Regions from separate parts of the Rhizobium sp. LjRoot254 genome, predicted to be linked through region 1. Evidence: riboswitches for the same ligand, from Rfam matches in the RefSeq annotation. Region 1 holds a riboswitch; each other region holds the start of a gene.
What was found. Region 1 has a riboswitch for cobalamin ahead of ACSQ26_RS07815 (CbtB domain-containing protein). Riboswitches for the same ligand answer to the same signal wherever they lie in the genome.

Region 1 (7,026 bases):
GTGGCGCACCTCCAACAAGGGCGGCAAGCCGGCTGACTATCAGAAATATCTCCGCGTCTATCCCAACGGCAAGTTCGCCAATGTCGCCAAGCGCCGGATTGAAGAGCTGAATGCCGCGACCCAGACGGCTGTCCCGGCCGACGAGACCGCAGCTGTCAACGACGCCTCCAAGAACGTACCCGCCGACAATGCGCAATCGACCGCCGATGCGGCCAAGGATGTCGAACTGTGGCGCCAGGTCTCCAAGACAGGCAAGCAGGCGGACTACGAGAAATACCTGAAGCAATTCCCGAACGGCAAGTTCGCCAAGGTCGCCAAGACCCGTATCGAGAACCTCGTTGCCAAGACCAATGCGCCGGCCGAAGAGTCCGTCGAGGTCGCCTCCAAGAAGGTCGAGCCCGCGCAGGACGTCCAGGCCGACGACCAGCAGGCCGAGGTACAGGACCAGGCGGACACCCAGCCGGTCGCCCAGGACCAGGCCCAGACCGATGCTGGGGACGACAACGCCGCGACAGAGACCGCGCAGACGGAAGAGAAGCCCGCTGCCGGCGCAGATTGGGAACAGGAATACGCGCTGTGGAAGGCCGCCTCGGACGGCAACACGGTGACCGAATACGAAGCCTATCTCCGGACCTATCCGAACGGCAAGTTCGCGGCCATCGCCCAGGCCCGCGTCGTGCAACTGACGGCCGCCGAACAGCCCGATCCGACGATTGCCGAGGGCGACGACACGCAGAACGATGCGACCAACAAGGCCAATGTCGCCGGCAACCGCAAGAACAACAAGCAGCAGCCCGACGATCAGGCCGCCGAGGACGACCAGTCCCAGCCGGCAGACGATCAGGCGCAGGACACGGCCAACCTGGACAACACGCAGGATGACGATTCGGCGGCCGCCGATCGGCAGAACAGCATGGCGAAGAAGCAGGGTGGGCTCACCCAGCAGCCGGACCAGGCGCAGGATCAGAACCAAGACCAGAACCAGCAGCAGGCCCAGTATACCGAAGGTTCCGAGGACATCGAAGCCTCTGTGCTCGACCGCGAGCAGCGCCACGAGTTGCAGGGCCGCCTGAGCGCGCTCGGCTACGACACGCTGGGTACCGACGGCGCCTTCGGTCCGCGCACCCGTGATGCCATCGCCTCCTGGCAGCAGGACAACGGCGCGCCGGTGACCGGCTATCTCTCGGAAGACCAGATCGACGCGATCCGCGTTGCTTCGGCCGCGTCCTATGCGACCTGGCTGGCGACCGCTGCTCCGGTGGTGATCCGCCGCGTGCGCCCGCGTACCGAATGGGTTGTGGTCCGGCCGCGCTATGTGGTCAGGCGCCCAGCCGCGGTGGTCGTGGTCAAGCCCTTCCGCAACAGGGCTCGGTACAACAACCGCGTAAAGGTCAAGATCAGGTTCAATGGCGGCTGCCGCAAGCGGCGCCGTTGCTGAGCGGCATTAATACTAGCTTTGAACGGGGCGCTTCGGCGCCCCGTTTTCATTTTGGGCGCCTGGCGTATTCGCGACAGGCAGATGTCGATATGCCGATTGACTTGGGTCCGTGGACCCTCTAGATTCCAGCCTGTTTGGTTCCCAGCGGGCATAAGCCCAAGGGATCAAAAGGGAATGGGAAGAATGGACCCAATCAGGGCGTTTTCATCCCGGCCGACCCCGCGACTGTAGAGCGGACAAGCAAATTCCAGGGGTGTTTTCAAAGCCTGACGTGACCAAGGCAATAGTGCCGGGGCGGATGGCGGAGAGAGTGCTTCAAAGCCACTGAAGGGCCAATGCGGCAACACGGGGCGGGACGCCTCCCATCTACGAATTGTCCCCCACGCGCAAAGGCAAAACCTTCGGGAAGGCGAGGAAGATGCGTTGGCTCATGCTCAAGCATGGGCCTGGACCCGTGAGCCAGGAGACCTGCCAGACAACACGGGCGCATTCGCGCCAAAAAGGCTTATTCTTGCCAGCAGCACGGAGGTTGTTATGGCGCATTCTGCAGTTTCTACCCGGTCTACTTCGGTTTCGGCCATCCCGGTTTCGGATCGTCTCGTCGCGGGCGTGCTCGCCCTGCTTCTCGGCTCGTTCCTGATCTTCGGCGCCGGCTTTGCGCATTCGTCCGTGTTGCATGACACCGCACACGACGTTCGCCATGCCAACGGCTTTCCCTGCCACTAAAGGGCCATCAAAATGATCGTCAAATATCTTCTGGCTGCGCTTGTGGCCGGACTGCTGGCTGGTGCGCTCCAGACGGTGGCGCAGCAGGCGAAGGTCGTTCCGCTGATTCTCGAGGCGGAGAAATACGAAAACGCGCCCGCCGAGAAACATGACCATACGACCGGCCTGAATCTCACGCTGGTCAGCAAGGCCTATGCTCATGAGCACGAAGCAACGGCTGCGGCTGGTGCAGAGGAAGAGGGCGGCATGCTGTTCGGCGTCAACCGGATCACCGGCACGCTGATGGCAAACCTGGTGTCGGGCGCCGGCTTTGCACTGATCCTGATGGCGGTGATCTTCCTCACCGGTAGGGTCATCACACTCGGCAATGGCGTTCTGTGGGGTTCGGCCGCATGGCTCACCTTCCATCTGATGCCCTCGATCGGCCTGCCGCCAGAGCTTCCGGGCTTTCCGGCCGCTGAGCTCTTCGATCGCCAGCTATGGTGGGTCGGTACGGTGGTCGCCACGGCCGTCGCGCTCTATCTTCTGGTTCTGCGCAAGGAAGTCTGGGCCAAGGTCGCGGGCATCGGGATGCTGGCGTTACCGCACGTCGTCGGCGCGCCACAGCCGACCGATATCAGCAGCAATGTCCCTGCGATCCTCGCGGCTGAATTCGCCGTCGCGACGCTCTCGGCGGGCCTGTTCTTCTGGGTCGTGCTTGGCCTGTTCATGGGCGCGATCAACGATCGCTGGCTGAAGACGGCCTGACCATGAACGCCCCGAGCAGTGCCGTCCTGGTGCTGGGCGGGGCGCGATCCGGCAAATCGGCTTTTGCGGAAAGGCTGGTCGCGGAGACCGGCCTTTCACGCCATTACATCGCCACCGGCCGGGCCTGGGACGACGAGATGCGCGAGCGCATCGCGAAACACAGGTCCGATCGCGGCGAAGGCTGGCGGACGCATGAGGAGCCCTTGGCGCTGGTCGAGCGGCTCGAAGCGCTCGATGATCCCGGCAACGTGATCCTGGTCGACTGCCTGACGCTCTGGGTCACCAACCTGATGATGGAAGAGCTAGATATGGCCGGGGAATTCGCCCGGCTGGCGGATTTCATACCGAGGGCCAAGGCGAAGCTCGTTCTGGTTTCCAACGAGGTGGGGCTCGGCATCGTGCCTGACAACCGCATGGCGCGGGAATTCCGCGATCATGCCGGACGGCTCCACCAATCGATCGCGGCCGCTGCCGCCGAAGTGTATTTCGTGGCGGCCGGTCTGCCGCTCAAGATGAAGGGTTGAAGCAATGCAGAAGATACCGGCCACGGTGATCACCGGCTTTCTCGGCGCGGGCAAGACGACGATGATCCGCAACATGCTGATGAATGCCAATGGCAAGAAGATCGCGCTGATCATCAATGAATTCGGTGATCTCGGCGTCGATGGCGACGTGCTGAAGGGCTGCGGCGCGGAAGCCTGCACCGAGGACGATATCATCGAGCTCAACAATGGCTGCATCTGCTGCACGGTTGCTGACGACTTCATTCCGACGATGGAAAAGCTGCTGGCGCGCAAGGTCCGGCCCGACCACATCATCATCGAGACATCGGGTCTTGCGCTGCCACAGCCGCTGGTCGCTGCCTTCAACTGGCCGGGGATCAAGACGGCCGTAACGGTCGATGGGGTCGTGACGGTGGTCGATAGCGCCGCCGTCGCTGCCGGCCGCTTCGCGGACGATCACGATGCGCTCGATGCCCAGCGGGTCGAGGACCAGGGCCTCGACCACGAAAGCCCGATTGAGGAACTGTTCGAGGACCAGTTGACCGCCGCCGACCTGATCGTGCTGAACAAGGCCGACCTGCTCGACGCGGCGGGCCTGCAGTCCGTCCGCGATATTGTCTCCAACGCCATATCCCGCAAGCCGCGGATGATCGAGGCGCGCAACGGCGACCTGCCGGCTTCGGTTTTGCTCGGCCTTGGCGTCGGCACAGAGGATCATATCGATCTGCGCAAGTCGCATCACGAACTTGAGCATGAAGGCGCGCCGCACGACCACGATCATGACGAGTTCGAGAGCTTCATCGTCGAACTCGGCGCACTTGACGATGCCAATGCCTTCGTGGACGCACTCAAGCCGGTGATCGACCGCCACGATATCCTGCGGCTCAAGGGCTTTGCCGAGGTGAAGGGCAAGCCGATGCGGCTGGTGATCCAGGCGGTCGGCTCGCGCATCGACACCTATTTCGACCGGCCATGGACGGCAAGCGAGAAGCGCGGCACGCGGCTGGTGGTGATCGGCCTGCATGACGAGATGGACGACGAGGCTATAATGCGGGATATCAAGGCGCTGGGTTGAGTTTGCCGCTCCGCTCGCTGTCGTGGCATAGTAGGCCGAGTACTATTCAGGACGGCAGCTGATGCATCTACTTCTTGCCCAGAAGGGTTCGATTTCCGAAGGCGACGAGGCGTTCGACCTTGGCCAGTCGCCGGGCGATATCCTGTTTCTATCTGCCGCCGATACCGAAATTGCCAGCGTTGCGGCCTTCGCCAACAAAGGCGGGCCGAGCTGGCGGCTGGTCAATCTGGCGAGCCTCAAGCATCCGATGTCGATCGACATGTGGATCGACAAGACCGCCCGGCATGCCAAGCTTGTGGTGTTGCGGGCACTCGGTGGCGTGAGCTATTTTTCCTATCTGATCGAAGCGCTGACGGCTGCTGCGAAGGCACATGGTTTCAAGTTCGCGGCGCTACCGGGTGACGATCGGCCGGATGCCGGGCTCGATCCCTGGTCGACGGTGGCAGGCGAGGACTGCGCGCGGTTGTGGTCCTATCTGGTCGAGGGCGGCGAGACGAACATGTCGCGGTTTGCCGGGATGGCCGAGGCGCTGGTTTCGGGTGGTGACAGGCCGGAGAAGGCCGAGACGCTTGCCAAGGCGGGGATTTGGTGGCCGGGCAGGGGTGTGATTGATGTCGATGCGTGGGAACGTGTGGCTTCACCCCCCTCTGTCCTGCCGGACATCTCCCCCTCAAGGGGGAAGATTGACTCGTGGGGATCGTCCCGCGTCTCATTGACCGACGAGTCTACAGGTACCAGCTTGGAGGAAGAGGCACGGTTCGCGCTCCATCCATTCTCCCCCCTTGTGGGGGAGATGTCCGGCAGGACAGAGGGGGGTGCCAAGACCGCTCCGCTCGCCGTCATCACCTTCTACCGCGCACTGGTCCAGAGCGGGCAGACCCAGCCCGTCGAGGCGTTGATCGAGGCGCTGGCGAAGCGTAGCCTTCGCGTATTGCCGATCTTCGTTTCCAGCCTGAAAGACGCATTTTCGGCAAACATGATCCGTGAACTCTTCGCGCGCTTCTCGCCCGCTGTCGTGCTCAACTCGACGAGCTTCGCCGTCGTCTCGCCTGGCGCCGAGAAAACCGGAACGGTGCTGGACGAGACCGGCGCCCAGGTGCTGCAAGTGATCTTCTCGGGTTCATCGAGGGAAAGCTGGGAGGGCTCCAGCATGGGGCTTTCGGCCCGCGACCTGGCCATGAATGTCGCGCTGCCGGAGGTCGATGGGCGGGTGCTGGCGCGGGCGGTGTCATTCAAGCGTGCGGCGAGTTTCGATGAACAAGCGCAAGTCAATATCGTTACGCCCGAGGCGCTGCCTGACAGGGTGGATTTCGTTGCCGATCTGGCGGCGGCGTGGGCGCGGCTTCGCCATCTCGAAAGTGCCGACAAGCACATCGCGCTGATCCTCGCCAATTACCCGAACCGGGATGGCCGGCTCGGCAATGGCGTGGGCCTCGATACGCCGGCCGGTTCGGTCGAGGTGCTGAAGGCCATGCGGGAGGCCGGCTATGTAACCGGCGAATTGCCAGCCGATGGCGATGCACTGATCGCACATCTGATGGCCGGACCGACCAATGCGGCGACCGACGGCCGGGTGATCCGCGAGACGTTTTCGCTCAGTCATTACAAGACCTTCTTCGCAACGCTTCCCGCTCTGATTCAGGATGAGGTGACGAGCCGCTGGGGTGCGCCGGAGAGCGATCCTTTCTTTCTCGATGGCGCGTTCGCGCTGCCGTTGGCACGTTTCGGCAATGTCATGACCGGTATCCAGCCGGCGCGCGGCTATAATATCGATCCGAAGGAAACGTACCATTCGGCCGACCTCGTGCCGCCGCATGGCTATCTCGCCTTCTATGCCTTCCTGCGGCGCGAGTTCCGCGCCGATGCCGTGATCCATATGGGCAAGCACGGCAATATGGAGTGGCTGCCGGGAAAGGCGATGGCGCTATCGGAGGCCTGCTATCCCGAGGCGGTGTTTGGCGCGACCCCGCACCTCTATCCCTTCATCGTCAACGATCCGGGCGAGGGGACGCAGGCCAAGCGGCGCTCCTCAGCCGTGATCATCGACCACCTGACGCCGCCGCTGACGCGGGCGGAGAGCTACGGTTATCTCAAGGATCTTGAGGCCCTCGTGGATGAATATTACCAGGCGCAGGGTACCGATCCACGGCGGCTGAGGCTGCTCAAGAAGCAGATCCTCGACCTTGCCGGCGATACCGGACTTGGTCAGGACGTCGGCATTTCGGGTCTCGACGAGGACATGGCGCTGCAGAAGCTCGATGCCTGGCTTTGCGACCTGAAGGAGATGCAGATCAGGGACGGGCTGCATGTGTTCGGCGTGTCGCCGGAGGGGCGATTGCTGACGGACCTCACCGTGGCTCTGGCGCGTTCGCCGCGCGGGAGCGGCGAGGGGGCCGGGCAGAGCTTGCAGCGGGCGATTGCGGGGGATTTGTTGGGTGGATACACATTCGACCCTCTCGATTGCGAGATGGCCGCACTATGGACCGGACCGAAGCTAGACGTTCTGGCCGGACTTTTCGATGGCCTCTGGCGCACCA
Region 2 (7,026 bases), 1.7 Mb from region 1:
AGCCGACGGGTTCGAAGGATCCTTATGCGCTGCGGCGTGCGGCGCTGGGTGTGATTAGCGTTATCTTAGAAAACAAGCTGGATCTGGATGTGAACTGGTTTGCGTATCGACACGCAAATAGCTTTGCCAACTGCGATCCAGTGATGGTCGCTTCTGACTTGTCGACTTTTTTTGGAGAGCGCCTAAAAGTACAGCTCAAAGAAACCGGCATTCGCCCAGATATTGTTGATGCCGTGCTCAACATGGGTACGCAAAGAGAAGTTCCGATGCCTGGTATGGAAGCCACCAAGCGCATCCTATCCATTACCCGCCGCGCCGAAGCGCTGGCGAAATTCATCGACACCGAGGACGGCAAGAACCTGCTGGCGGGCACCAAGCGCGCCACGCAATTGCTCGCCGCCGAGGAGAAGAAGGGCACCAGGATCGCCGACCGGATCGATCTGCAGCTGCTGACGCTGCCGGCCGAGAAGAGCCTGCATGCGGCAATCGTCAATGCCTCGCAGGATGCGGCCAGCGCCGTGGCCCGCGAGGATTTCGGCGCGGCGATGGAGGCGCTTTCCAGACTGCGTGGCCCGGTCGATACGTTCTTCAACGACGTGCTGGTGAACGACGAGAACGCCGATATCCGGGCCAATCGCCTGGCGCTGCTCTCCGCCATCCGTGCCGCGACGGCCACGGTTGCCGACTTCTCGAAGATTTCGGGATAGGCGGCGGCCACCAAGGGGCGTGGTGCGGAGGCCCGCTCCGCAATAGCTTCTTGGGCCGATCAACTTTATTTGACTTCTGCGCCGTGAATGCGACGAAATCGACCCCATATTGTGTGGCGACGGATTTCAACTTGCAGCGGGCGGTATTCAATGGCTTTGACCAGGACGATCAGAAAAACCGTCAAGGCGCGCATCCAGGCCGATGACGGCTTCCGCTACGCGCTGTTCTCGCATGCCGTGGAAGTGATGCTGGCGGACGACATGGCCACCGCCAAGAGCGTGCTCAAGGACTATATCGACGCCACGATCGGCTTCGACGACCTCGCCACCGAATCCGGCCTGACGGTGCGCCATCTCAAGCGCATGTTCCAGCCATCGGGCAATCCGCGCGCGGCTGAGATGTTCAGGGTCATTGGCATATTGCAACGCCACCAGGGGATACAGCTGGAGGTCAGCACGGCGGCGTGAGGGCTACCGCCCTTCGCTGATTACCCATGCCGGTATCAACTCCGACCTCAACTTCCGCACTGATGACGCCTTGGCCAGCGCCGTCAGCCCCATGCCAGGCTTGGCCAGTGCGGCGGCCTGGCGCTTCGGCATCAGGAAGCCGAGTTCGAGCACGCCCTTGCGCCGCCAACGCTTGAGGAACGGCCGGGGAAAGCTGCGGGAGGGGGAGAAGCGGGCGGGCACCTTGGCGAGCGAGGCATATTCCAGCACCTCCTCGATCCAGCCGGCCTGTGGCCGGGCGCCCGGTTCGAGCAGCATCAGCCATTCGCCGCGCACTGAACCCAGCACATCATGCAGATCCCATTTGTCGATGAAGCGGCAGCCGGCGGCATCGGCTACGCGCGCGGAGCCATCGCGCGAACCGTGGTCCAGCACGATCACATCACTCACCAGGCCATCGACCGCGCCGGAGACGAGAACGGCCAGCGTATAGGCAAGTTCGGGCTCGTTATCCCGGCATTCGATTAAAACAGTCAGCATTGCTTACCCATAATTGAAGCCTCGGAAAATTGCGAGTCGGTAATTTTGTTCTTGCAATGTTCTCATTTTCGCGATAGGAAAATAATCATCGAGAGGCGGAGATTCGCCTCCCCGGAGAAGCCAATGATCAACATGTCGCTCGCGCGGCAGGCTGCATTCGCGCCTGCCAATACGGCAGATATTGCCGATAGCCTGCTGAAGGAATCCGGTCTCAGGATCGAGATCGACCGCCGTCGCGGCCGTGGCGCCGGGCTCAATCCGTCGGGCCGGTTCGAGCCGCAGGAACGCGAGGTGCTCGACGACGGCTGGCAGACGTTCGAGACGCTTGCGCCGTTCAAGACCGAAGTGCAGGTTGAGAAGCCGCGTGCCATCATCACCCGCAACGACAGCCCGGACATCCCTTTCGACCGCTCGATCAATCCCTATCGCGGCTGTGAACACGGCTGCATCTACTGCTTCGCACGACCGACGCATGCCTATATGGGCCTGTCGCCGGGGCTCGATTTCGAATCCAAGCTGTTTGCCAAGCCGGATGCGGCGAAACTGCTGGAACGAGAGCTTTCCAAGCCCGGCTACAAGCCGAGGACCATCGCGATCGGCACCAATACCGATCCCTACCAGCCGATCGAGAAGGAATGGCGGATCATGCGCCAGATCCTCGAAGTGCTGGCGGCAGCCAATCATCCGGTGGCGATCGTGACGAAGTCGGCGCTGATCACGCGGGATATCGATATCCTCGCCAAGATGGCGGAAAAGGGTCTGGCTAGGGCAGCGCTTTCGGTCACCACCATGGACCGGAAGCTGGCGCGGCTGATGGAGCCGCGGGCATCGACGCCGACCAAGCGGCTCGAGGCGATCAAGGCGATGAGCGAGGCGGGCATTCCGACCGCCGTGATGGCATCGCCGATGATCCCCGCGCTCAACGACCACGAGCTCGAGCGCATCCTCGATGCGGGCGCCGCCGCAGGCGCGAAGGAGGCGAGCTATGTGCTGCTTCGGCTGCCGCTGGAAGTGAGTCCGCTGTTTCGCGATTGGCTGCTGCGCCACTATCCGGACCGTTATCGTCACGTGATGAGCCTGATCCGCTCGATGCGCGGCGGCAAGGATTACGATGCCGAGTTCGGCAAGCGGATGAAGGGGACGGGTCCCTATGCCTGGCAGATCAGCCGCCGCTTCGAGCTCGCCGCCAAGAAATACGGCCTGACGCGGCGCACGATCGGGCTCAACAGCGATCTCTTCGTACCGCCTGATGGACATGGCGTGCAGCTCTCGCTGCTCTGAGTTTCTTATTGACGCTTTCCAGCCGGGACCTGGCATCCCCGCCCGCTCGGGTTCCGGCTGGGAATACATGATGGGAGCGCGCCGCCAGCGCTCCTGTCATGCTGAGCATGTTGAAACGACATGCTCGTGGTCCCGATGCGCCGCCCTCGTATCGGGACTTGCAGGGAATCGGATGAATATGCGAACTATCCCGCATGGCTCGTTTGACCTCATCCGATTCCCTTCCTTTACTGGAAGAGGAAATTGTCCCCACCTTCCGGTTCGAGAAGGGGCTGATGCGCGACGGCTTCCTGCCGGTCGCAGGCGTCGATGAGGCAGGCCGTGGGCCGTTGGCCGGGCCTGTGGTGGCGAGTGCCGTGATCCTCGATCCGCGCAAGATTCCGAAGGGTCTCAACGATTCCAAGCAATTGACGGCGGCGCGGCGGGAAGAGCTTTACGAGGAAATCCTGGCGACGGCGGATGTCGCGATCTCGTCGCTGAGCGCCATCGCGATCGACCGGACGAACATCCTCAGGGCGAGCCTCGAGGCGATGCGGCGAGCCGTGGCGTCACTCCCCAAACGGGCGAAGTTCGTGCTGATCGACGGCCGCGATGTGCCACCGGGCCTCACTTGCCCCGGCAAGGCGCTGGTGAAGGGCGACGCACGTTCGTTCTCAATCGCCGCAGCCTCGATCGTCGCCAAAGTGACGCGTGACCGGATGATGCAGGCCGCCGGCATCACCTTTCCGCAATATGGCTTCGAACAGCATGCTGGCTATGCGACCGAGGTGCATCGCGAGGCGATCACCATTCACGGGCCATGTGCGATCCACCGGATGACGTTCAGTCCGTTCCGGCTGATGGAGTAGTTTCTGTGGGGCAAAGCCCTGCTCCCGCTTCTCCCCTTGGGGAGAAGTGCCGAGCGTAGCGAGGCGATGAGGGGTTCCCACTCCACGCGCGTGTTTTGAGAACCCCTCATCCGGCCTTCGGCCACCTTCTCCCCAAGGGGAGAAGCGGGGACAAGAGGCACTTTCCGTCCTCCATCTTGGGCCTGGCGGTGTAAGACGACGTCACCCGTCGCCAGTGGACATTGCACGGATTCAACGATCCTGCTTAAACCATTCTCGTCCGGTGCCTTTCGAGGAGAATCGGGAAGCCGGTCAGAAATCCGGCGCGTGCCCAACGCTGTGAGGGGGATGGTTTCGCGACATGCCACTGGGAAACCGGGAAGGCCGCGAGCGCCAGGTGAACCCAAGCCAGAAGACCGGCCGGACAGATAGCTGAGGGGCGCGGACGGCCCCTGCGGTGCCAAACCATGTGAGGGACACATGCAGGCCGAACCGTCACGTCATCTCGCCGCTGCGGGACCATTTTCCGAAGCCGAACGCGCCGCCGTCTACCGCGCCATCTATTCCAGGCGCGACGTGCGCAACGAATTCCTGCCCGATCCGATTCCGGACGAGCTACTGCAGCGCCTACTGGCGGCGGCGCATGCAGCGCCATCGGTCGGCTACATGCAGCCGTGGAACTTCATCATTATCCGTGACGAGGCGCGGCGCCGAGCGGTGCATGGGATATTCCATGAAGCCAATATCCAGGCGGCCGACAGACTGGAGGGGGAGCAGAAGCTCAAATATATGAGCCTGAAGCTCGAGGGTATTCTCAAGGCGCCGCTCAATATCTGCATCACTTGCGACCGCAAGCGCGGCGGCGATTTCGTGCTCGGCCGCACCCACAATCCCAGCATGGATCTCTATTCCACCGTCTGTGCCGTGCAGAATTTCTGGCTCGCGGCGCGCGCCGAAGGCGTGGGCGTGGGCTGGGTCAGCATTTTCGATCATGACCGGCTGAAACAGGAACTCGGCATTCCCGACAGCGTCGAGATCATCGCCTATCTCTGCGTCGGGTATGTGGATCAGCTGTATTCGAAGCCGGAATTGGCAGTCAAAGGCTGGCGGGAGAAGCTGCCCTTGGAGAAGCTCGTCTACCAGGAGCACTGGCCGGAGACGTCGCATGTGCTGGACTTTTATCGCGTGGTGGAATGCCGGGCGCGGCTGGGATAGAGCGGTGTCGGCGCAGATGTTGTGGGGGTTGCCGGTCACTCTGTCGTCATCCTCGGGCTTGTCCCGAGGACCTGGTGACGTCAAAGGCTCATTCACCGTCGATTGCCTGGCGCCGACACCGGATCCTCGGGACAAGCCCGAGGAAGACGTCGCGAGTGGGGCGAGGCCTGCAAGACGTTCAACCTTCGAAGAACCTCAGTTCAGCCTTGTCTTCACTTCGCCGACGGCGTTGTTGAAGAGCGCGGCGCCGGCCTTGTCGTCGAGCTTGCTGGCGATCAGCTTCTCGGCGGCGGCGATGGCGAGATCGACGGCTGCGGCGCGGACGGCGTTGACGGCTTCCGATTCGGCGTTCTTGATCTTCTGCTCGGAAAGCGCGGTACGACGTGCGACGTAATCCTCGGTCTTCTGCTTGGCCTCGGCGGCAAGGGTCGCTGCTTCGCGCTGGGCGGCGGCAACGATTTCCTGGGCTTCGGATTCGGCTTCCTTGCGCTTCTTCTGGTATTCGGTCAGCAGCGCCTGGGCTTCGTCGCGCAGCTTCTTGGCGGCGTCGAGTTCGGCGGCGATCTTGGCGGCACGCTCATCGAGGCTCTTGGTGATCATTCTCGGCACGCCGAGATAGATCACCAGACCGATGAAGAGGACAAGAGCGACCTGTGCCCAGATCTGGGCCCACATAGTTGCATCGAACATTGCGATCCCTCTCTTTAAGCCTTGAGCGCGCCGACAGCCGACTTGACATCCGCCTTGGTGACGGAAACGCCGGTGAGCTGTTGAACGATTTGGGCTACAGTGTCCTCGGCAACGACGGCCACTTCCGACAGTGCCTTGTTCTTGATCTCGTTGATGCTGCCTTCGGCATCAGCGATCTTCTTGGAAATATCCGCATCAAGCTTGGTTCGCTCGGCGGTTGCCTCGGCTTTGGCCTTCTCGCGGGCTTCGGCAGCGATCGCGTTGCCCTTGGCGCGGGCCGCGGCGAGTTCCTGCTCGTACTTGGCGACGGCGGCATCCGCCTCGTCCTTCATACGGGTCGCCTCGGCGAGATCGGCGGTAATGCGGTTTTCGCGCGTCTCGATAATGCCGGACAGGCGCGGCGTGATGTGCTTGGCGACCAGATAATAGAAGATGCCAAACGTGATCGCGAGCCAGAGGATCTGCGACGGAAAATGGGACGGATCGAACGGCGGGAAAGCTTCGTGTTCAACTTCGTGAACAGCTGTCGTCGTTGTATTATGCGCGTCGCTTGTCGCGGGCGCCGCTGCATCCGTGGCAGCCGTGGCTGACAGAGCATATGCTGTCGTCACAAACATTCCAACCTCCAGGCCAAGAGGGCCGGTATCAAAAACGGATCACGGGGCGGTAGCCGCCCCGCAACCCTTATGCTTTGTCGCAGCCGATCAGCCGAACAGGGCGAGAAGGGCGATGAGCAGCGAGAAGATGCCCAGAGCTTCCGTAACGGCGAAGCCGAAGATCAGGCGGCCGAACTGGCCATCTGCTGCAGACGGATTGCGAAGAGCGCCGGCCAGGTAGTTGCCGAAAATCGTGCCGAGGCCGATGCCTGCGCCACCCATGCCCAGGCATGCAATACCGGCGCCGATGTACTTTGCTGCTTCCGCGTCCATTGTAGAACTCCTTTAAGTCGTTTGTTGCGGCTATTCCAGCGGAGCGGGCGCGCTCCGCGTGTTCGGTGAAACTCAGTGCCCCGGATGGAGCGCGTCGTTGAGATACATGCAGGTCAGAACCGCAAACACATAGGCCTGCAGGAAGGCGACCAGGAATTCGAGGCCGGTGAGACCGATGGTCATCAGCAGCGGCAGGATGGCGCCGGCAATGCCGAGCGGGCCAAGCATGCCGAGCGAGAAGACGAAGCCGGCGAAGACCTTGAGCGTGATGTGACCGGCGAGCAGGTTCGCGAAAAGACGAACCGAAAGGCTGACCGGACGCGAGAGGAAGGAAATGATCTCGATAAACGTCACCAGCGGGATCAGGACCATCGGCACGCCCGAGGGCAC
Region 3 (7,026 bases), 2.0 Mb from region 1:
GCAGACGGTGTATGTCACCGATGCCTCGCGCGCGGTGGGCGTGGTGTCGAGCCTGCTCTCCGCCGAGGTGAAGCCCGGCTATGTCGAGACGATCCGGGCCGAATACCGCAAGGTGTCCGATGCGCATCATAAAGCTGAATCCGCCAAGCAGCGGGTGCCGCTCGCAGCTGCGCGTGCCAATGCGCATAAGATCGACTGGGCCAATTACACGCCGCCGAAGCCATCGTTCCTCGGCACCAAGGTGTTCGACAACTGGGATCTGGCGGAGCTTGCCCGCTATATCGACTGGACCCCGTTCTTCCAGACCTGGGAGCTCAAGGGCCGCTATCCGGCTATCCTCGACGATGAAAAGCAGGGGGTCGCGGCCCGGCAACTGTTTGAGGATGCACAGGCGATGCTGGCAAAGGTCATCGACGAGAAATGGTTCGTCCCCAAGGCCGTGATCGGGTTCTGGCCGGCCAATGCGGTCGGCGATGACATCAAGCTGTTCACGGACGAAAATCGTTCGGATGAATTGGCGACATTCTTCACGCTACGCCAGCAATTGTCCAAACGCGATGGCAAGGCGAATGTCGCGCTGGCGGATTTCGTTGCGCCCGCCTCATCCGGCAAGCCGGACTATATCGGCGGCTTCGTCGTCACGGCAGGCATCGAGGAAGTGGCGATCGCGGAACGCTTCGAGCGCGCCAATGACGATTATTCTTCGATCATGGTCAAGGCGCTGGCCGACCGTTTCGCGGAGGCATTCGCCGAACGCATGCATGAGGTCGTGCGCAAGGAATTCTGGGGTTATGGCGCGGATGAGACGTTTGCCCCCGAAGACCTGATCGGCGAGCCCTATCAGGGCATCCGCCCCGCGCCAGGCTATCCCGCTCAGCCCGATCATACCGAGAAGGCCACGCTGTTCGAACTGCTGGATGCCGAGAAGACCGCTGGAGTGACGCTGACCGAGAGCTACGCCATGTGGCCGGGATCGTCCGTCTCGGGCATCTATCTCAGCCATCCCGAGAGCTATTACTTCGGCGTCGCCAAGGTCGAGCGCGATCAGGTCGAGGATTATGCAGTGCGCAAATCCATGGCGATCAACGAGGTCGAACGCTGGCTCGGGCCGGTACTGAACTACATTCCCGCGCCGGCAGCCGAAGCGGCAGAATAATCCACGCCTAGCCCGGCCGTAACCTCCGCCGGCGTCCTGCCGACCAGCATGCGGTATTTCTCCGGATCTGTCGCGCCTTCGGTATTGATGACGAAGACCCGCGATTTCGCGTTGAGCCCGAGTTTGAGCTTTATGGCCGGATCGGCAGCGGCACGCAGCAGTCCCGCAAGGCCGACGCCGCCGCTCTCGCCCGCCACGATCGCCGGGTCCTTGCCGAGCGGGTTGGCGAGCCGCCGCATGATCGTAATCGCATCCTCCTCATCGACGGTCATGAAGCCATCACCGACGCGGGCAAGAATCCGCCAGGCGACAAGTGAAGGCTCGTAGCATTCGAGCATCGCCATGACAGTCGGCTCGCCATGCGGTATCTTGACGGGATGGCCAGCGCGCGCCGTCTCGACGATGCAGGCGGAACGCGCCGGATCGACGACGGTGAGGATTGGCCGCTTGTCGCCGAGCGCGATCGCGAGATGTCCTGCCACGGCAGCGGCGATGCCGCCGACACCCGACTGGACGAAGACATGGGTCGGCGGTTCCGGCAGCGCGCGCAGCGCCTCGCGGACGATCGCCGTGTAGCCTTGCATGACCAGGCCGGGAATGCGCTCATAGCCGGTCCAGGACGTGTCGGAGACGATGGTCCAGCCGTTCTCCCTGGCGACCCGAGCTGCCTCACGCACCGAATCGTCATAGGTGCCGGCGACGCGGATCATCTCGGCGCCGAAGCGGGCGATGGCCGCCACCCGCTCGTCGCTCACGCCGCCATGCACGACGATCGCGGCGCGGGCGCCGACCAGTTGCGCGCCCTGCGCCACCGAGCGCCCATGATTGCCATCGGTCGCGCAGGCGAAGGTCATCCTGGCGGAGACGGCACGGACATCGTGTGTGGAAAGTTCGGAGACATCGACCGTCCGGCCAAGCTGGCGGCCCGCCTCTTCGAGCACCAGCCGGATCACGGCATAGGAACCGCCCAATGCCTTGAAGCTGCCGAGCCCCAGCCGTTTGCCCTCATCCTTGATGTGGATCGAGGCGATGCCGATGCTTGCAGCCAGAGCCGGCAACGAAAGCAGCGGCGTCTCCGTGTGATTGTCGCGGAAGCCGAGATAGCGTTCCACTTCCCGAGCGGAAGTGAGGCCGAGGGTTTCGGCATCCTCCGGTGTTAGCGGTTGGCAGTATTCGGGATTGGTGTTGCGCAGGAACATGATGGCCCTCCTCGATTGCTGCGTGAACATTATTGCAATCGTGGTGGGATTTGCGCTCTATATTGCTCTGAGCCTTGCAAGTTTGTTTCGTTGGAGCCCGGTTTTGCGCAAGTCCGATCCGCCTGTCGCCCTCGATGAATTCGACCGGAAGATACTCGCGATCCTGCAGGCGGATAACATGACACCGCAGCGGACGATCGGCGAGGCGGTCAATCTCTCCGCCCCAGCGGTCCAGCGCCGCATCAAGCGGTTGACCGAAGCGTGCGTCATCCAGGCCAACGTCGCCGTCGTCGATCCCGAGGCGGTCGGCCAGCCGATCACCATCTTCGTCGAGGTCGAAGTGTTCAGCGAAACGGCCGAGCAGATCGAGAGCGCCAAGCGGGAATTCGCCGGAACGCCTGAAATCCAGCAATGCTATTATGTGACGGGAGAAGCGGATTTCATCCTCGTCATCGTCGTGTCCAGCATGGCGGGTTATGAGTCGCTCACCCGCAGGCTGTTCTTCGGCAACAACAATGTGAAGCGATTCCGGACCTTCGTCGCGATGGATCGTGTCAAGGTTGGCCTCGCCGTGCCACTCGAGCGCTGAGCATTTTTCCAGGGCAAAATGATTATGTTTTCACGACGCCATCGCGATGTCGCAAATGATGACGCCATGTCGCAACGACTATGGTCTTATCAGGACACTTGAGGTGCCGATCGGGTCAAACCGGTTGGAGAATTGGGAAGCCGGTAAAATTCCGGCGCTGCCCCCGCAACGGTATTGGAACGAAAATTGTGACGGGAGTCCACTGGGCCGAATAGCCTGGGAAGGAGTCACAAAGTCCGTGAGGACAGTTCCAGAGCCCGGAAACCAGCCTCGGGATTTTGAACTCGACTGATCGCGGTGGGCGGTCAAGAGGCGGATCGCCATGCTCGCTGGATTTCCGTGCGTGCAAGCGACCTTCCCTCCATGTCCACCATGCCCAGTCCTTGGAAACCGACGAGGATCGACCATGGATATCCGTTCCGACATGCTGACGCGGCTCAGGAATCGCAAACCGGGCTACAGCCTGGACCAGCCCTTCTATATCGACCCGGATTTCCACAAGATCGACGTGGAAACCATCTGGTATCGCGACTGGCTGTTCATCGGCCACGATTGCGAGATCCCCAATCCTGGCAATTACTTCACGGTGCAGATCGGCGACTATCCCGTCGTGATCGTGCGCGGCGCCGATGGCAGGATCAACGCGCTGCACAATTCCTGCCGCCATCGCGGCTCCAGGGTCTGCAATACCGAGCGCGGCAACGCGGCCAAACTGGTCTGCCCCTATCACCAGTGGACTTACGATCTCGACGGCTCCTTGCTCTTCGCGCGCCAGATGGGCGACGATTTCAATCCCGCAGGCTTCAGCCTGAAGCCCGTCGCCTGTGAAAGCGCCGGCGGCTACATCTTCATCTGTCTCGCCGACGAGCCGCTGGATTTCGCGCCGTTCAAGAAGATGATGGAGCCCTACTTCCTGCCGCACCGGCTCCGCGACGCCAAGATCGCCTATGAGAGCACGATCATCGAGAAGGGCAACTGGAAGCTCGTCTGGGAAAACAACCGCGAATGCTACCATTGCGCCGGCAACCATCCGGAACTCTGCAAGACCTTCCCGGAAGCGCCCACCATTACCGGCGTCAATGGCGCTGCGGAAGACCCCGAAATCGTCGCGCACTGGGAAAAGTGCGAGGCGATCGGCCTGCCGAGCGAATTCACCATCGATGAGGCCGGGCAGTTCCGCACGACCCGCGTGCCGCTGCTGCGCGAGGCGATCAGCTATACGCTGTCCGGCCGCAAGGCGGTGCAGATGCGGCTTTCCGACAACGTCAACATGGACCGCATCGGCTCGCTGCTGCTCTACCACTATCCCACGACGTGGAACCACATCCTGAGTGACCATGCGATCACCTTCCGCGTGATCCCGCTGAGCGCCACCGAAACCGCGGTCACCACCAAATGGCTGGTCCACAAGGACGCCGTCGAGGGCATCGACTATCGACTCGACGAACTCATCCATGTCTGGACCGAGACGAACGACCAGGACCGCCAGATCGTCGAGGAAAATGCGCGCGGCATCCACTCGCCGGCTTATCAGCCCGGACCCTATTCCGAGATGCATGAGGGTGGCGTGATCCAGTTCGTCGACTGGTATTCCCGTTTCATCGAAGAGCGGCTTTCCGGTGTGCGCAGGCCTGCGCTGCGAAACGTCGCCTGATCGGGAGCGCCACGATGAACATGATGCTGACGGGTACGACGCCCTCCGCCCTGCCGCTCGACCAGATGACGCCGTGGAATTCGGCACGGCAGATGCTGGTCTGCACCAGCGTCACCGATGAGGCACTCGACGTGAAGACCTTCACCTTCGCGGTCGAGGGCGGCGGCTGGTTCCGTTATATGCCGGGGCAGTTCATCACGGTCGAATTGCGCGCCAAGGGCGGTGACCTGCACCGTACTTACACGGTCTCGTCGTCGCCCTCGCGCCCCTATTCGATCGCGATCACCATCAAGGCGCAGCCGGCGAGCATCGGCACGCGCTGGATGTTCGAGAATGTCTTTCCCGGTTCGCGCATCCGTGCCTATGGCCCGAGCGGTCACTTCACGCTGGCGCGCAATCCAGCGAGGAAATACCTCTTCATTTCCGCTGGTTCCGGCATCACGCCGATGATGTCGATGCTGCGCTGGCTCGCCGATTGCGATCCGGGCGCCGACGTAGCCTTCCTCAATTCGGCGCGGCGGCCGGAAGAGATCATCTTCCGCGACGAACTCGAAATGCTCGCCCGACGCATGCCGAACCTGTCGCTCGGCTTCCTGCCCGAAGGCCGCTCCGCAGCGGCACCCTGGGGCGGTCTGATGGGACGCATCGATCGCTACAAGTTCGCCCTGCTGGTTCCGGATTTCATGGACCGGGAGATCTTCTGCTGCGGCCCCGATCCCTTCATGAAGGCAGTGAGCACCATCGCCCGTGCCGAGGGCTTCGACATGGGCCATTACCATCAGGAAAGCTTTGGAGCGACATCGATCGCCGAGAGCGTGCACAAGCAGGCTCATGAGGTCGTGGCAAAGGGCAAGGTGGCGGGCCTGACCGTCAGCTTTCTCGGATCGAACGAGCAAGCCGTGTGCGAGCCCGGCCAGACCATTCTCGAGACCGCGCGCACAGCCGGCGTCCGCATTCCGGCGGCTTGCGAGTCCGGCATTTGCGGCACCTGCAAGGTCCTCAAGCGGGCCGGCGACGTCGACATGCGCCACAATGGCGGCATCAGCGAGCAGGAAATCGCCGGCGGCTATGTGCTTGCCTGCTGCTCGCGGCCGCTCACGCCCGTCGAGGTCGAGGCATGAGCACAACAGATACCAACGATAACGCGCCCCGCCATCGCCGTTCGGAGGATATGTTCCTCTCCTGGTTCTTCGGCCTGCCGGAAAACACTGATGTGGCGGCCGCTGCGCGCATCGAAATCGCGCGGATCGACAAGAGCGCCTTGCCCTGCGAGCAATTGGCGCGGCTGCGGACGATGCTGGTGCAAGCGAGCTTTCCTCAGCCGTCGATGTCGCGGAGCCGAAGACGGCAGCGCCATTGATGTGATCCGGCGCCTCCGCCTTCACGTATAAATGCGGTTGAACGGCTGATAGACCGCGTGTTCCACGAGAGGAGGCCTTCCGATGCGCGCATTGCTGGTTGCTCTTTTGCTTGTGCTTACTGCCCTGCCTGCCATCGCGGAGGACAATATCGAAACGACCAAGGGCATCATCGAGCGTCAGATCGACGCTTTCCTGAAGGACGACGCGGAGACCGCCTATTCCTTCGCCGCACCCGGCATCAAGGCGCGGTACCCGGACAAGGACGCCTTCTTCGCGATGGTGAAGAAGAGCTACCAGCCGGTCTACCGTCCCGGCAACTATGCCTTCGGCCGCAACAAGACGATCGACGACGGTGCCACGATCCTGCATGAAGTGATCATATCGGGTCAGGACGGCAAGGACTGGAGAGCCTTCTACAAGATGGTCCGCCAGCCCGACGGAACATACAAGATAGGCGGCGTGGTCGTGATGCCGGAGACGGAGAGCAAGGGTATCTGACCCGTTGTTCGCCGGATTTTATGGCGGCCAACTATCACTCCGGCGCCTCGAAGGCGTCTTCCAGATCGTAGCCGAATATTTCCCAGGGACGAAATACGAGCCGTTGCTTGAGCGCCGACGGCAGCTTTCTGAATGACTGGATGTAGCTGTCGTTGGTATTCCTCACATCCTCGAACCGGCGCTGCTGCATTCCGGGCAATGAGCGCTCGGCGAGCGACGTGAACGCACCGATCCGATCCAATTCCCGCTCCGGATCGTCGCAAAGATCCTCATAGCGCACGAACAGGCAATCGTCATCGAGGTCATTCAACGCGGTCGCGTAGGCTGAGCACCAGTTCATGAACAGAAGCTCATTGGGGCTCGGATTCCATTTCTTCACTGACAGCACCACCGCCCGGGGATCACGCACCAGAACGATGAACTTCGCGTTCGGAAAGACACTCCTGAGATAGGGCATGCGCACGATGTTGGCTGGCGTCTTTTCCAAAAGCGTGGCCGAGTCGCCAAGCGTCCAGTGATCCCACTGCAGCAGCAGCCGAGCGCGGGCCTGGGCTGCCAACGTCGGATCG

Region 2: linked by a shared signal. The riboswitch ahead of bluB (5,6-dimethylbenzimidazole synthase) and the one ahead of ACSQ26_RS07815 (CbtB domain-containing protein) in region 1 are both predicted to bind cobalamin.
Region 3: linked by a shared signal. The riboswitch ahead of ACSQ26_RS17620 (aromatic ring-hydroxylating oxygenase subunit alpha) and the one ahead of ACSQ26_RS07815 (CbtB domain-containing protein) in region 1 are both predicted to bind cobalamin.

Annotation. Positions count from the first base shown of each region.
Region 1 is NZ_CAXUSM020000001.1:1,614,297-1,621,322, forward strand. It holds gene ACSQ26_RS07810 (peptidoglycan-binding protein) at 1-1,438, shown strand, start outside; cobalamin riboswitch at 1,557-1,928, shown strand; gene ACSQ26_RS07815 (CbtB domain-containing protein) at 1,973-2,164, shown strand; gene ACSQ26_RS07820 (CbtA family protein) at 2,177-2,911, shown strand; gene cobU (bifunctional adenosylcobinamide kinase/adenosylcobinamide-phosphate guanylyltransferase) at 2,914-3,435, shown strand; gene cobW (cobalamin biosynthesis protein CobW) at 3,440-4,489, shown strand; gene cobN (cobaltochelatase subunit CobN) at 4,551-7,026, shown strand, end outside.
Region 2 is NZ_CAXUSM020000001.1:3,351,102-3,358,127, forward strand. It holds gene glyS (glycine--tRNA ligase subunit beta) at 1-707, shown strand, start outside; gene ACSQ26_RS16575 (transcriptional regulator) at 858-1,175, shown strand; gene ACSQ26_RS16580 (glycosyl transferase) at 1,179-1,694, opposite strand; gene ACSQ26_RS16585 (PA0069 family radical SAM protein) at 1,818-2,975, shown strand; gene ACSQ26_RS16590 (ribonuclease HII) at 3,170-3,823, shown strand; cobalamin riboswitch at 4,067-4,241, shown strand; gene bluB (5,6-dimethylbenzimidazole synthase) at 4,283-5,017, shown strand; gene ACSQ26_RS16600 (F0F1 ATP synthase subunit B) at 5,213-5,707, opposite strand; gene ACSQ26_RS16605 (F0F1 ATP synthase subunit B) at 5,722-6,324, opposite strand; gene ACSQ26_RS16610 (F0F1 ATP synthase subunit C) at 6,412-6,636, opposite strand; gene ACSQ26_RS16615 (F0F1 ATP synthase subunit A) at 6,709-7,026, opposite strand, start outside.
Region 3 is NZ_CAXUSM020000001.1:3,566,079-3,573,104, forward strand. It holds gene metH (methionine synthase) at 1-1,156, shown strand, start outside; gene ACSQ26_RS17610 (diaminopropionate ammonia-lyase) at 1,120-2,355, opposite strand; gene ACSQ26_RS17615 (Lrp/AsnC family transcriptional regulator) at 2,459-2,944, shown strand; cobalamin riboswitch at 3,029-3,231, shown strand; gene ACSQ26_RS17620 (aromatic ring-hydroxylating oxygenase subunit alpha) at 3,351-4,598, shown strand; gene ACSQ26_RS17625 (2Fe-2S iron-sulfur cluster-binding protein) at 4,613-5,719, shown strand; gene ACSQ26_RS17630 (hypothetical protein) at 5,716-5,958, shown strand; gene ACSQ26_RS17635 (DUF4864 domain-containing protein) at 6,041-6,457, shown strand; gene ACSQ26_RS17640 (sulfotransferase) at 6,492-7,026, opposite strand, start outside.